2 regions of the Pedobacter faecalis genome follow, and region 2 is predicted to be linked to the other one. Evidence: riboswitches for the same ligand, from Rfam matches in the RefSeq annotation. Region 2 holds a riboswitch; the other holds the start of a gene.
What was found. A riboswitch is a leader RNA that binds a small molecule or an ion and turns the genes downstream of it on or off. The one in region 2 is predicted to bind S-adenosylmethionine.
Positions count from the first base shown of each region.

Region 1: it holds a riboswitch for S-adenosylmethionine, as region 2 does, so the genes downstream of both, metH (methionine synthase) here and QEP07_RS00745 (O-acetylhomoserine aminocarboxypropyltransferase/cysteine synthase family protein) in region 2, are expected to answer to the same signal.

Region 1 is NZ_JARXOW010000001.1:1,903,638-1,908,569, reverse strand. It holds gene metH (methionine synthase) at 1-2,788, opposite strand, end outside; SAM riboswitch class I at 2,933-3,039, opposite strand; gene QEP07_RS08610 (glycosyltransferase family protein) at 3,287-4,273, shown strand; gene QEP07_RS08605 (GH1 family beta-glucosidase) at 4,266-4,932, shown strand, end outside.
Region 2 is NZ_JARXOW010000001.1:165,027-169,958, forward strand. It holds gene QEP07_RS00735 (homoserine dehydrogenase) at 1-1,174, opposite strand, end outside; gene QEP07_RS00740 (homoserine O-acetyltransferase family protein) at 1,182-2,240, opposite strand; gene QEP07_RS00745 (O-acetylhomoserine aminocarboxypropyltransferase/cysteine synthase family protein) at 2,257-3,561, opposite strand; SAM riboswitch class I at 3,770-3,884, opposite strand; gene QEP07_RS00750 (trans-sulfuration enzyme family protein) at 4,027-4,932, opposite strand, start outside.

The sequences.
Region 1 (4,932 bases), 1.7 Mb from region 2:
CCTTTGTTCCTAAAAACCGGGGTGCTGTCGCAACCTGATCCAGATCCAATTTGAAACTACCCTCACGTGCTTCCTCTAAGGTCTTATACCGTTTGTCAGGCCGCTTATTCAAATGTGCTTCACGGGCCTTCTCATATTCAGCTTTAATGCCTGCTATATAATCGTCACGCGTGTCCTGGTTCATCAGCGTGCTGCATACGGTCACACTTCTAGACGCATCGAGGACGTGGATAGCAGGGCCGGAGTAGTTTGGTGCCACCTTTACGGCTACGTGGATACGCGAGGTGGTTGCCCCGCCAATAATCAGCGGAATCGAAAACCCTTCGCGCTCCATCTCCTTGGCAAAATGGACCATCTCATCTAAAGAAGGCGTTATCAAGCCACTCAGACCGATAATATCTGCGTTGATCTCTCTGGCCTTTTTGATAATGTCCTGTGCAGGCACCATCACACCCATATCAACAATCTCAAAGTTGTTGCAGGCAAGCACTACACCAACTATATTTTTTCCAATGTCGTGCACATCGCCTTTAACAGTCGCCATCAGCACCCTTCCGGCCGAGGAATTCTGATCCTGATCCGGGTTGGCAAGCTTTTCCTGTTCAATGAACGGGAGCAGGTAAGCCACAGCTTTTTTCATTACACGGGCCGACTTTACCACCTGGGGCAAAAACATTTTTCCAGCGCCAAAGAGGTCGCCGACAATATTCATACCGTCCATCAGCGGACCTTCTATCACCTGAATCGGGCGGTCATATTTCTGCCGGGCTTCCTCTACATCGGCATCCAGGTACTCGATAATCCCTTTAACAAGGGCGTGCGACAAGCGCTCTTCTACCGTTCCTCTGCGCCAGGTTTCATCGCGCACCACCTCTTTGCCTTTCGATTTAATGGTTTCAGCGTATTCTACCAACCGTTCCGTGGCGTCATCCCGCCGGTTCAGAAGAACGTCCTCTACCATTTCAAGCAGTTCAGGCGGAATCTCCTGATACACCTCAAGCATACCGGCATTCACAATGCCCATATCAAGCCCCGCTTTTATGGCATGATAGAGAAAAGCAGAATGCATGGCTTCCCTTACAGTGTTGTTGCCTCTAAATGAGAAGGATATATTGGAAACCCCACCGCTAACCTTAGCATAAGGGAGGTTTTCTTTAATCCAGCGCGTTGCGTTAATGAAGTCGACCGCATAATTGTTATGCTCCTCCAGGCCCGTCGCCACCGTCAGAATGTTCGGGTCGAAAATGATGTCCTCAGCGGGGAAGCCAATTTCGTTAACCAGTATGTCGTAAGATCTCTTACAGATCTCGATCCTTCTTTCATAATTGTCGGCCTGTCCCCGTTCATCAAAAGCCATCACTACCACAGCCGCACCATACGTCATGATCTTCCGGGCACTTTCCCGGAATTTATCCTCGCCCTCTTTCAAAGAGATGGAATTCACAATGCCCTTGCCTTGCAAGCATTTTAGTCCGGCTTCTATAACCGTCCATTTCGAGGAGTCGACCATGATCGGCAACTTTGATATGTCCGGTTCCGAAGCGATCAGGTTCAGGAACTTCGTCATGGCTGCTTCAGAGTCGATCATTCCTTCGTCCATGTTCACGTCAATAACCTGGGCGCCGCCTTCCACTTGCTGGCGGGCTACCGACAAGGCCGCTTCAAAATCACCACTCAGGATGAGTTTGGAAAACTTAGGTGATCCCGTGATGTTTGTGCGCTCGCCAATGTTAACGAAAATGCTTTCTGGTGTAATCGTAACAGGTTCCAACCCGCTAAGCCTCATGTACGGTTGGATCTGAGGGATTTTTCGCGGGGCAATGCCTTTTGCTTTTTCAGCAATGCAGCCGATATGGTCGGGCGTGGTGCCGCAGCAACCACCCACAATGTTCACAAAACCATGTTGTATGAAATCCTCAACCAGGTGAGCAGTTTCATGCGGTGTCTCGTCGTACGCCCCAAATTCATTCGGGAGTCCGGCGTTCGGATAGGCAGAAACATAACAGCCCGCCTTAGCTGAAAGCTCCTCAATATGCGGACGCATGTCTTTTGCGCCAAGCGCACAGTTAAACCCTATACTTAAAGGTTTAGCATGCATTACCGAATTCAGAAAGGCCTCAGCGGTTTGTCCGCTCAGGGTTCTCCCTGAAGCATCTGTAATGGTTCCGGATATCATGATCTCTATCTTGCGGCCAATTTCCGCTTCATATTTCTTTATAGAAAAAATCGCCGCCTTAGCGTTCAGCGTGTCAAATATCGTCTCAATCAACAATACGTCGGCGCCCCCGTCTACCAGTCCCCGTACCTGCCTGTCATACGCATCTACAAGTTCGTCAAAACTAATGGCCCTGAACCCAGGGTCGTTCACATCAGGTGAAATGGATAGCGTCCGGTTGGTCGGGCCAATGGCACCGGCCACAAAGCACTTGCGCTCCGGATTTGCCGCCATAAACTCATTGGCCGCTTCCTTGGCAATTTTAGCCCCCTCGAAGCTTAGTTCATAGTCGAGCTCCTCCATCTGGTAATCGGCCAGAGAGATGCGCTGCGTGCTGAAAGTATTGGTTTCAATAATGTCCGTACCGGCTTTAAGATATTCGGTATGGATGGCCTTAATGATGTCGGGCCGGGTGATGTTGAGCAGGTCATTATTACCTTTTACATCACAGGGGTGATCCTTGAAACGTTCCCCCCGGAAATCTTCCTCAGTCAGGGTATATCGCTGGATCATGGTGCCCATCGCACCGTCGATAATTAAAATACGTTTCTCTAGTTCTTCTCTAATATTCATTTAACGGGTTACACAATATGAGCATGTAAAAAGCTATTTTTGATAGTGGCGCAGCGCCAAAACAAGTGCCGAACTGATTACATACAAAGCTTAATGGAAAGTTGCGGAGTTTAGCTGAATGTGCTCTAGCCAATGCTACCAGTTAACTTATCTTTCGGGAGCAAAGAAGGCTCCAGTAGAATGTAGCACCTTGTAAGTACAGGTTGCTAAGACTTCGCAGGGTCTAATCCCTCCGTCTTTCTCTATAAGCGTTACAAAAATGCAACAAAGAAAAATCAATTCCAAATAAAGATCAAGACACAAGCAGCTTCAGATTCCGTAAGGGTTCGGAGATAAAACTTCACATTAACTAAATGTAGTGTTTACACAGTAACGCTAGCTTGCGACCAAAACAGATCGATTATGGCTACCATTTTTAACCCGTTTCTGCTCATCGACTTCTTCAAGGAGGTGTTTCTGCGTCAGATTATCAGGGCTTCATTTGCGGGTTAACGCATAATGAAGATACTTTATGCCGTGCAGGGCACGGGCAACGGTCATTTGAGCCGGGCAATGGATATTGTTCCGCTCCTTCGTGAGATGGGAGAGGTGGATGTATTGGTCAGCGGCATTCAGGGCGATCTGGAACTTCCCTTTCCTGTCCGATACAAATTAAAAGGCATGAGCTTTATTTTCGGAAAGACAGGCGGCGTAAATCTGTGGAAAACCATCGTAAAAGCCGATCTGCGCGCCCTGAGAAGCGCCATCCGATCCCTTCCGGTTCACGAGTATGACCTCATTATAAATGATTTTGAACCCGTTTCTGCCTGGGCCTGCTACTTCCAGAACAAACCATGTATCGGCCTGAGTCACCAGGCGGCGGTTATCGCACCAAATGCGCCGAAAGCTTCGCATGCCGATCCTACGGGCAGGTTGATCCTGAATAACTACGCGCCAGCCAGCGTGCACTATGGATTCCATTTTGAGCGATACAATAAGAATGTTTTCACCCCTGTGATCAGGCAAGCAGTGCGTGAGAAGGAGTTGAAAGATAAGAGCTACTATACAGTATATCTGCCCGCTTACGATGATGAACGCCTGATAAAGCAGCTTACGGTCTATAAGAATGTGCAGTGGGAGGTGTTTTCCAAACACAACAAAAAAAGCCGCGTTGTTAAGAATGTAAGTATCCAGCCGGTGAATTCTGAAAAGTTTACGGCCAGTATGGCCATGTCGACAGGCGTACTATGCGGCGCAGGTTTTGAGACGCCGGCAGAAGCGCTGTTTATGAAAAAAAAGCTGCTGGTGATTCCTATGAAAGGCCAATATGAACAGCATTTAAATGCAGCGGCGCTGATGGAAATGGGGGTTCCGGTTATGAAGAGCCTCAAGAGCAAACATAGTGACGTACTCAGTGCCTGGCTTGAAAGCAATGATCGGATAACGGTCGACTACCCTGATGAGACGAGAAATATTTTGGAAACTATAGTAGCCAGACATGGATGAGCTAAGCAGAGCGTATTTTGGGGCTGATTTCCAATGGGGAGTGTCCACTGCAGCGTTTCAGAACGAAGGGAGCTGCGGAACCGATGGTAAAAGTCCCTCCATCTGGGATGTATTCACCTCCAAGAAGAGCAGAGTAAAGGGCGGTCATCATGCGCAGACTGCATGCGATTTTTATGCGGAATACAAGCGTGACATTGATCTGGTGAAGCAGATGAATATTCCCAATTTCCGGTTTTCCCTATCCTGGTCGCGCATCTTACCCGAAGGCACCGGGCGGGTAAACGAGAAAGGAATTGCCTTTTATAATCAGGTCATCGACTACTGCCTGGAGCTTGGTATTGAACCCTGGCCTACAATATATCACTGGGACCTGCCGCAGATTCTTGAGGAAAAAGGTGGTTGGACCAACCGCCTTATCGTCGACTGGTTTTCGGAATACGTCGAGGTCTGCGCCCTTCATTTCGGCGACCGCATCAAAAACTGGATGGTCATGAATGAGCCAATGGTCTTTACAGGAGCTGGCTACTTCCTTGGTGTACATGCACCGGGCAAAAAGGGACTAAGAAATTTCCTTCCGGCGGTGCACCATGCCGTATTGTGCATGGCTGAGGGCGGTAGAACCTTAAGGCGGCTATGTCCGAGTGCTCAGATCGGAACCA
Region 2 (4,932 bases):
TATGAGCAATAAAAATGTCCTTTTGCTCCAACAAGTCACGATTTGCGAGCAGGCTCTTTAGATTTACATTTCCGATCACATATTTGTAATCGTCGCGAACGAAACGTTCCACGATGTTCTTAATGCCAAGCTTCTCGATAGTATACTCATGCGTGTAACGCAGGTAAACCTCAATGTCGACGTTGTCTGTGTGTATCAAACCATTGTGCTGATGATATTTCTTATACTCGTAGCGATAGTCGTACCGCAAGGCTGCAATATCCGATAACACTGCTGCGCCGGTTGGGTGACCACCAGCACCTTTTCCAAAGAAAAATTGCTTATCCGCAAAGGCAGCCTGAACGGTCACACCATTATATTCGTTCTCGACGTTAAAGAGAAAATCGTCAGATTTAACAAACTTAGGGAGCACGTAAGTCACGATTTGTTTTGTGCTGATCTTCCTGGCTGTTGGTACCAGCTTTATCCTGAAATTTTTCTCTCTCGCATAACGAATGTCGTTGTCAGACAGGTTTTGAATACCAACGTTCAAGATCTTATCCGGGTTAATAAACAAGCCGTAAGCATGAGCGGTCGCAATGGCCAGCTTAAACTTAGGATCGTATCCGCCGACATCCAATATCGGATTCGTTTCAGCGAACCCGAGGTCCTGAGCTTGCTTTAGTGCTACGCCATATTCCAGTCCGTCATTAAATATTTTGGAAAGGATATAGTTCGACGAACCATTAAATATTCCGCTTATGCCGTGCAGAAGTTCGTTGTCGTAATACTCTTCGAGATTCCTGATTATTGGGATACTACCACATACAGCACCTTCATATAGCAGCGACGTACCGTGGTCTGCCTGAAGCTGGACCAGTTCCGCAAGATGATGCGCAATCATCTTTTTGTTTGCCGATACAACGTTCTTTCCGCTCATAAGTGCTTTTTTTGCAATATTAAAAGCAACGTCGGCATCGTCAATCAATTCTACAATGGTATTGATCTCTGGGTTGTTTAAAATTTCGTCATGATCGGTCGTAAAAAGGTGCGCATCTAATATGCGTTTTTTTGAAGGGTCTTTAATTGCTATCTTAACAATCTCCAGGTTAAGTTCCTGTCCGCGGATAATGTCGTGCAGTCCTTGTCCGACCACGCCAAAACCAAACAGGCCAATCTTAAGTTTTTTGCTCATGAATCAATTAAGCTGTTTTATGTAATTTAATTATCTTTTTATCTGCATGCTCTTTTAAAAATGTGCCTATCATTTTTGTGAGCACGTTCGTCTCAATCAGGAAGCCATCATGGCCATACGCAGATTTCAGGGGCTGAAATTCAGCATCAGGAATAGATTTAGCCAAAAACTCTTGTTCTGAAAGCGGGAACAAGATATCGTTTTCAATGCCGATCACTAAAGTATTTGCCTTCACTTCCAGAAGTGCATCGTTTACGCTGCGCCTCCCGCGTCCTACGTTGTGACTATCCATCGCCTTGGTAAGGTACCAGTAGCTATAGGCATTGAAGCGTTTGCACAGCTTTTCACCCTGATAGTTCTGGTAAGAGGAGGCCCTAAAATTGTCCGTTTTGTCGTTTACGCTTTCGAGTTGAGTAGCCGTATACGCATCGTAAGTGCGATAGGAGAGCAGCGCGATACTTCGCGCAGCCTTTAAGCCTTTCAAACCACCTTCCGGTTGCTGAGCGTAGAACGTCCGGTCGGCCGTAATAGCAAGGCGCTGGCTTTCATTGAAGGCAATACCCCAGGGCGAGTGTATAGCATTGGTGGCAATTAATACCAGATTTTCAATCCGGTCGTTTTCTGTGATTGCCCATTCCAGAGATTGCTGACCTCCTAAAGATCCACCCATCAGTACCTTAATTTTTCCAATGCCCAGATGATCAGTAAGGATGCGGTGTGCAGCCACAATATCCCTGATCGTAAACTCCGGGAACGAAAGGTAGTAAGGCTGACCGGTAGCCGGATTGATACTTAATGGGGAGGTGGTCCCATAATGGGAGCCCAGCACATTGGCACATACAATGAAATGCTCTTCCGGATTAAATAAGTCATTTTGACCAAACAAACCCTTCCACCAGTCCAGGACATCTGAATTTGCGGTTAACGCGTGGCAAACCCAGATCACATTGTCTTTCTCCGCATTCAACTGGCCATAAGTCTGATAAGCAATCGTAAGGTCGTTAATCTCTTTGCCATTCTCCAGTTTGAAGGTCTCTTTATAACGATGCGTCGCCGTATTTGTCATTCCTGTGAACTCCGTATTAAAGTTTTATTGCCGCAAACGCCTGTTCAAAATCCGCCTTTATATCGTCAATGTGCTCAATACCTACAGACACGCGAAGTTGGTTAGGCAAAACGCCTGCTGCCACCTGTTCCGATTCGCTAAGCTGCTGATGGGTAGTAGCAGAAGGCTGGATGATGAGTGTTTTCGCGTCGCCCACATTGGCCAGGTGGCTTACCAGCTTCAGGCTGTCCACCAGCCGGGTTGCCAATTCCTTGCCTCCTTTCAATTCGAAGGAAAGAACCGCGCCGAAGCCATTTTTAAGGTATTTTTTTGCGTTAGTATGATATTTACTGCCCGGCAATCCAGGATAACTCACTGAGCTTACAGCCTCATGGCTTTCCAGCCAGGTTGCCAGGGCTAACGCGTTATCCACATGTCGCTGAACACGAAGCGACAATGTTTCTAAGCCCTGAAGCAGTAAAAACGAGTTGAACGGCGATATGGCCGGACCAAAGTCCCTTAATCCCTCCACTCTTGCACGAATGATAAACTGTATATTTCCGAAAGGACCCCCGATGCCAAAGACATCATTAAATACCAATCCGTGATAACCCTCGGAAGGCTCTGTAAACTGCGGAAACTTTCCATTGCCCCAGTTGTAATTTCCTCCGTCTACAATGACGCCACCGATGCTGGTACCATGCCCGCCAATCCATTTTGTCGCCGATTGAACCACGATATGTGCGCCATGCTCCAAAGGCTTGAACAGATAGCCCGCTGCTCCGAATGTATTGTCCACGATCAGTGGCAGTTCATGGCGGTTGGCAATCTCAGACAATTTTTCAAAATCTATGATACTGAACGCAGGATTGCCTATGGTCTCCACGTAAATGGCTTTGGTATCGCTGTCGATCTTTGCTTCAAAATCTGTAACGTCATCGCCGTTAGCAAATCTCACATCAATGCCCAGACGCTTGAAGGCTACCTTAAACTGATTGTATGAACCACCGTATAAGTGTGATGAAGCGACAAAATTGTCGCCCGCCTGCAAGATATTGTTTAAAGCTATGAACTGCGCTGCTTGTCCCGAACCTACTGCCAGGGCCGCTACGCCACCCTCAAGTGCTGCAATCCGCTTTTCAAACACATCATTGGTGGGGTTCATGATGCGTGTATAAATATTTCCGAATTCCTTTAGCGCAAACAGGTTCGCGCCGTGTTCTGAATTCTTAAATCCATATGATGTCGTTTGATAAATAGGTACGGCTCTCGACCCTGTTGTAGGATCTATTTCCTGTCCTGCATGTACCTGCAGTGTTTCAAATTTAAGGTTTGCTGACATATTTAAATTTTTTTATGGTTAATGATTGGTTAAGCTAAGCGGCTTATCGCTGGGATGTAACTTTCTCGTACCCTGTACAGGGCCTTCCGTATGACAAGATATAGCAGGAGGAAGATTTTCAATGATCACATGCCGAAGCACATGCATGCAGGCCTGTGAAGATCACTGAATAATCCGGGAGTAATTCTTAATGTTTTCATTTCGTTTCAATTTATCTCTCCAAATAGCACCATGCCTTTGGTCAGGAATTGGCACCTTCTTCCCAGTTGGGGAGGGTTGCCAGTGGGTCTCAGAGCCTGTCTCTCGCCACTTCTTTATAAATCAAACCATGTAGGCTGACTTGATTAGCTACTCGCTAACGACGACAAATGTACTACTTCGCGGCCAATTCGTCCAAATAATATTTCGAAATATTTTTAAACGACTTATAGTCAATTAATTGGCATCAATGTTTCAGTCGTTTTTTTAGCCTAAAGCCTGTGTCAGGTCTCGAATCAGATCGTCAATATGTTCAAGTCCCGCAGATATCCGAATTAAATTTTGCGGTGTTTTGGTATCTGGTCCTTCAATGGACGCCCGATGTTCAATCAGGCTTTCTACACCACCAAGACTTGTCGCCTGGGCAAACAATTCCACCTTGTTTACCACCGCTTTAGCTTTTTGTGCGCCACCCTTAAGCAGTACAGAAAGCATCCCTCCAAAGGCCTTCATCTGCGATCTTGCGATCTCATGCTGAGGATGGTTGGCAAGGCCAGGATAAAACACCTCATCAATCGCCGGATGTTGTTCCAGGAATTTTGCGAGGGCAAGGCCATTATCGCAGTGTCCGCGCATTCTGTACGGCAAAGTCTTAATACTGCGCAAAAGCAGGTAGCAGTCGAAAGGCGAGGGCACTGCGCCGCCAACCTGCTGAATATTTCTGATTTTGTCCCAAAACTCATTCTGAGTAGCCGTAATCAGCGCACCGCCTAGTACATCGCTATGGCCGCCGATGTATTTGGTAGAGGAATGCATCACGATATCAGCCCCAAGCGCCAGCGTATGTTGCAGGCAGGGTGAAGCGAATGTGCTGTCGCAAACCAGTATCAGACCAAACCGCTTTGCAATTTTCGCCGTAGCAGTGATATCGGTGATCTTTAACAGCGGATTTGATGGGGTCTCTATCCATATTAGAGCTGTATTCGGTTTTATGCAGGATTCGATCGCCTCAGACGAGGTCATATCCGCGAAGTCAAATTCCAGTGTTTCGTTAAACATGGTCAGCAGCTGTTTCTTGAACCCCCAGTACATATCGTCGGGCGCAATAACGTGGCTGCCCGCAGGCAAGGCCTGAAAAACGGCCATACCAGCCGTATTTCCGGAGGAAAAAGC